2 regions of the Stenotrophomonas oahuensis genome follow, and region 2 is predicted to be linked to the other one. Evidence: riboswitches for the same ligand, from Rfam matches in the RefSeq annotation. Region 2 holds a riboswitch; the other holds the start of a gene.
The links. A riboswitch is a leader RNA that binds a small molecule or an ion and turns the genes downstream of it on or off. The one in region 2 is predicted to bind thiamine pyrophosphate.

Region 1: another riboswitch for thiamine pyrophosphate. It lies ahead of thiC (phosphomethylpyrimidine synthase ThiC); the one in region 2 lies ahead of PDM29_RS08295 (TonB-dependent receptor).

Annotation. Positions count from the first base shown of each region.
Region 1 is NZ_CP115541.1:786,947-789,336, reverse strand. It holds gene PDM29_RS03455 (BCCT family transporter) at 1-1,284, opposite strand, end outside; TPP riboswitch at 1,396-1,497, shown strand; partial or broken gene thiC (phosphomethylpyrimidine synthase ThiC) at 1,611-2,390, shown strand, end outside.
Region 2 is NZ_CP115541.1:1,917,621-1,920,010, reverse strand. It holds gene PDM29_RS08305 (response regulator) at 1-122, shown strand, start outside; gene PDM29_RS08300 (phosphotransferase enzyme family protein) at 119-1,249, shown strand; TPP riboswitch at 1,291-1,386, shown strand; gene PDM29_RS08295 (TonB-dependent receptor) at 1,455-2,390, shown strand, end outside.

The DNA.
Region 1 (2,390 bases), 1.1 Mb from region 2:
CGGGTCACCCGCCTCATCCGTGGACAACGTCGCCAGCACCAGCACCGCCGAGTCGGCCGACGTCACAAAGAAAATCATCAGTAGGATCAGCGCCACCACCGAGAGCACCGCGGGCATCGGCAGGCTGTCGAACATGGTGAACAACACGGTTTCATAGCCGTTGCTCAACGCCTGCGCCAGATCTACATGGCCGAATATCTGCGACCACAGTGCGGTGCCGCCGAACACCGAGAACCACAGGAAACCCAGAATGCTCGGCGCGATCACCACGCCCAGTACGAACTCGCGGATGCTGCGACCGAGCGACACGCGCGCGATGAACGATCCCACGAACGGAGCCCAGGCGATCCACCAGGCCCAGTAGAAGATGGTCCAGTCCGCCACCCAGGTGCTGCCGGAGAACGGCGACATGCGCAGGCTCATGGTCACCAGCTGGTTCAGATAGGAACCCACCGTGGTGGTGAAGGTATCGAAGATGAAACCGGTGGGCCCCAACACCAGCACCAGTGCCAGCAGTAGTGCCGCCAGCCCCAGGTTGATGTTGGACAGCCACTTGATGCCACGATGCACGCCGGTGGTGGTGGACGCCATGTACAGCACGAACGCCACCGCGATCACGGTCAACTGCACGGCGGGTGAGGCCTGGATGCCGAAGACGCGCTCCAGCCCGGCGGCGATCTGCACGGTGCCGAAGCCCAGCGTGGTGGCCACGCCAATCGCCGTTGCCACCACCGCCGCCACATCGACCACGGTGCCGATCCAGCCACGATGGTGTGCGCCTATCAGCGGCTGCAGCAGATCGCTGATGCGGCCGCGGCCATTACGGTTGAACTGGAACCACGCCATCGCCAGCCCGATCAGCGCATAGATTGCCCACGGATGCAGACCCCAGTGGAAGAACGCGTAGCGCATCGAGGCGCGCGCCGATTCCATGCTCTGCGGCGGCAAGCCCTCGGGCGGTTTGACGAAATGTGAGATCGGCTCGGCCGCACCCCAGAACACCAGGCCGATACCCATGCCGGCGGCAAACAGCATCGACATCCAGCTGGCGTTGGAGAACTCGGGTTCGGCATCCTCACCGCCAATGCGCAGCGAGCCGAGCCGTCCGAACGCCAGATACATGAGGAAGGACAGGGTGATGAACACGATCAGCAGATACAGCCAGCCGGCGCTCTTGATGATCTGCGCGACGCCGCCCTGCACCACGTCGTTGAAAGGACCGGGCAGGAGGCCGGCGAGCAGGACGAGGGCAAGCACCAGGGCGATGGAGATGCGGAACACCATGGCGGAATCTCCGTACAGAAGGCGAGCCGCCGTGTCCGGGCGGGCGCAGGCAGTCTAGCCAGCCCCACGTCAGCGGCCTGTTCACGCCGCCGGGCAGGTGTGGTCCAATACGCCCTGAAGCGGGGGTACCGCGGCCATCCGGCCACGGTTGAGACAGTCCCATCGAACCTGATCCGGCTCATACCGGCGTAGGGAAGCTTCGTATCTGCCGATGCATCGCGCCGTAGGGTCCCCGCACCCGAAGACCATCCGCGTTGCGTCGGCCGTGCGCCGCCGCTTCGTCCTTTCCGCGCATTCCCGCGCGGAAACAGATCCGGACGAGGCCCATGAACGCACAACCATCCCCCCTTCAGCAGCAGACCCAGGCGCTTTCCGAATCGGTCACCCAGCCGATCTCCGGCTCGCGCAAGGTCCACGTAGCCGGCTCGCGGCCGGACCTGCAGGTACCGATGCGCGAGATCGCGCAGGCCTGCACGCCCACGAGCTTTGGCGGCGGAGAGAACGCGCCACTCACGGTGTATGACACCTCCGGGCCATATACCGACCCGCACGCACATATCGACCTGTCCAGCGGACTGGCCGCGCTGCGCGCCGGCTGGGTGGCGGAGCGGGGCGACAGCGCGACGCTGGACCGGCTGAGCTCGGCCTTCGGCCAGTCGCGCGCGCTGGATGCGCGTCTGGACGCGGTGCGCTTCCCGGCCCGCACTACGCCGCGGCGCGCACTGCCCGGCATGAACGTCACCCAGATGCACTACGCGCGACGCGGCATCATCACGCCGGAAATGGAGTTTGTTGCCATCCGTGAGAACCAGCGGCTGGAAGCGGTGACCGATGCGGCGCTGCGCCGCCAGCATCCGGGGCAGTCATTCGGCGCGTCGCTGCCGCCGCGGATCACGCCGGAATTCGTACGCGAGGAGATCGCGCGTGGTCGTGCTGTTCTACCGTGCAACATCAACCATCCCGAACTCGAGCCAATGATCATCGGGCGCAACTTCCTGACCAAGGTCAATGCCAACATCGGCAACAGCGCGGTGTCTTCTGGTATTGCGGAGGAAGTAGAGAAGTTGGTATGGGCCATCCGCTGGGGCGCGGACACCGTGATGGAC
Region 2 (2,390 bases):
TCGCGCTGCATCTGCATAAGAGCGTCAGCACGATCAGCCGCCAGAAGGGCGATGCGATGCTCAAGCTGGGCCTGAAAGGCGACGCCGAACTGTTCGACTATCTGCGCGACAGCAAGCTTTGAGCACGCCGCAGCACCGCGTGCAGGGCCTGGACAACGACCACGTCCAGGCCGACTGGCCGGCACTGGGAGACGAAGAACTGGCGTGGCTGGGCACGCGCCACGCCGCGCTGGCAGGCCACGCGCGGGTGCTTTGGCACAGCCCGCGTCCGTTCTCGGCTGCCGCGCTGGTGCAGGGTCCGCAGGGACGTGTGTTCGTCAAACGCCATCATGCGCGCGTGCGCAGTGCGTCGGCGCTGGAGGAAGAACACCACTTCATCGCCCATCTGGCCGCCGCCGGCGTCCCCGTGGTGCAGGTGCTGGCCGGCCTCGACGGGCACACCGCGCTGGCGCGGGATGCGTGGACCTATGAAGTGCATGCTGAAGGCGTCGGGGCGGACCTCTATCGCGACATGCCGTCGTGGACGCCGCTGACCGACCTCGGCCGCGCACGCACCGTCGGGGCGATGCTGGCCCAGCTGCACCAGGCCGCTGTTGACTACACCGCAGCGCAGCGCGACACCCATGTACTGGTCGCGCGTGACGACCTGATCCGCGCGCCTGATCTGCTCGCCTTGCTGCGTTCCCAGCTGCGTGCACGTCCGGGGCTGGCGGCGTATCTGGCCGACGTGCCCTGGGAAGCCGACCTGACCCGTGCGGTCCTGCCATGGCATGCCGCACTGGGCCACCGCTATGCCGGCGAAGCCGCGTGCTGGGGCCATAACGACTGGCATGTTTCCAACCTGCTGTGGCAGGGCGACGGTGCAGCCGCGTCCATCAGCACGGTGTTCGACTTCGGGCTGGCCGCCCGCACCAGTGCCCTGTTCGACCTCGCCACGGCGATCGAACGCAATGCGGTGGATTGGCTGGCCAGCGGCGGTCCCGTGGGCTACCCCGACACCGCGCTCGCCCTTCTCGAGGGCTACCGCCAGCAGCGGCCGTTGAGCGCGGCGCAGGTGGCGCTGCTGGTCGACCTGCTGCCGGTGGTCCACGTTGATTTCGCCCTCTCGGAGGTGGAGTACTTCGACGCCATCACCGGTTCGCGGGCGAATGCCGACGTGGCGTACCACACCTTCCTGATCGGCCATGCCGACTGGTTCACCAGCACCACCGGTCGGTCCCTGCTCGACACGCTTCGCAGCGCCGCCTGAGACGCTGATTGGCGTTTCCGGCCGGTTTGGTGTGAAAATGTCCGCTGAAGCGGGGGTGCCTGGATCTGCCAGGCTGAGAGAGTCCCTTGGAACCTGATCCGGTTTGCACCGGCGTAGGGAGCTTTGAGCAGCACACGCAGTGTCCGTCCAGGGCATTGTTGCGTGCGTGCCTTCGCTTCGTCTCCTCTGGCTGATGACGAAACGAATGAACCGCCTGCGCATTTCCCTGTTGACCGCCGCCCTCGGTGCCGCCCTGCCGCTGCATGCCAGCGAACCCGCTGCCGACGCGGGCGAACGCTCGCCCACCGACCTTGCCGGCATCCGTGTGCAGGCGCACCAGCAGACAAAGAAATCGCCGCCATCAAGCAGCTTCGGGGTGGGCAGCTGGAAGGACACCCCCGCCTCGGTCAACGTGCTGGGCAGCGAGTACCTGGACCGCCTGCAGGTGCGAGGGTTGTCCGAACTGGCCCGGCACGACGCGTCGCTGGGCGACAGCTATGCCCCGGTGGGCTACTACCAGAACGTGGCCATCCGCGGGTTTGCGCTGGACCTGGCCACCGGCTATCGCTTCAACGGGCTGTCCATCGCCGGCGAGCAGCGCCTGGCGCTGGAGAACATCGCCCAGGTGGAAGTACTCAAGGGTGAAGCCGGCCTCGCCGCCGGGGTGATGGCCCCGGGCGGCCTGATCAACTACGTGGGCAAGCGCACGGCCGAGGTGCGCAACCTGACCCTGGGCACCGACTCGGAAGGCTCCCGCTACGCTGCGATGGACGTCGGCCATTGGCTGACGCCGACCTTTGGAATCCGCTTCAATGCGGCCTGGGACGACAGCAATTCCTACATCGAGCATGCCGACGGCCGCCGCAATTTCTATTCGCTGGCGACCGACTGGCGGATCAGCGAACGCAGCAAGCTGGAAGTAGATGCCAACTACCAGACCAGCGCGCAACGCTCGGCGTCCGGTTTCCAGCTGCTCGGCGCGACCGGCGTTCCGCGCGGCGTGGACCGCGAAAAGATGCTGGGCTACCAGCCGTGGGTACAGCCGGTCGGCATCGCCAGCACCAACCTGACCGCGCTGCACACCTTCGATTTCACCCCGGACTGGCAGTCGCGCGCGTCAGTGGCCCACAGCCGCACGGTG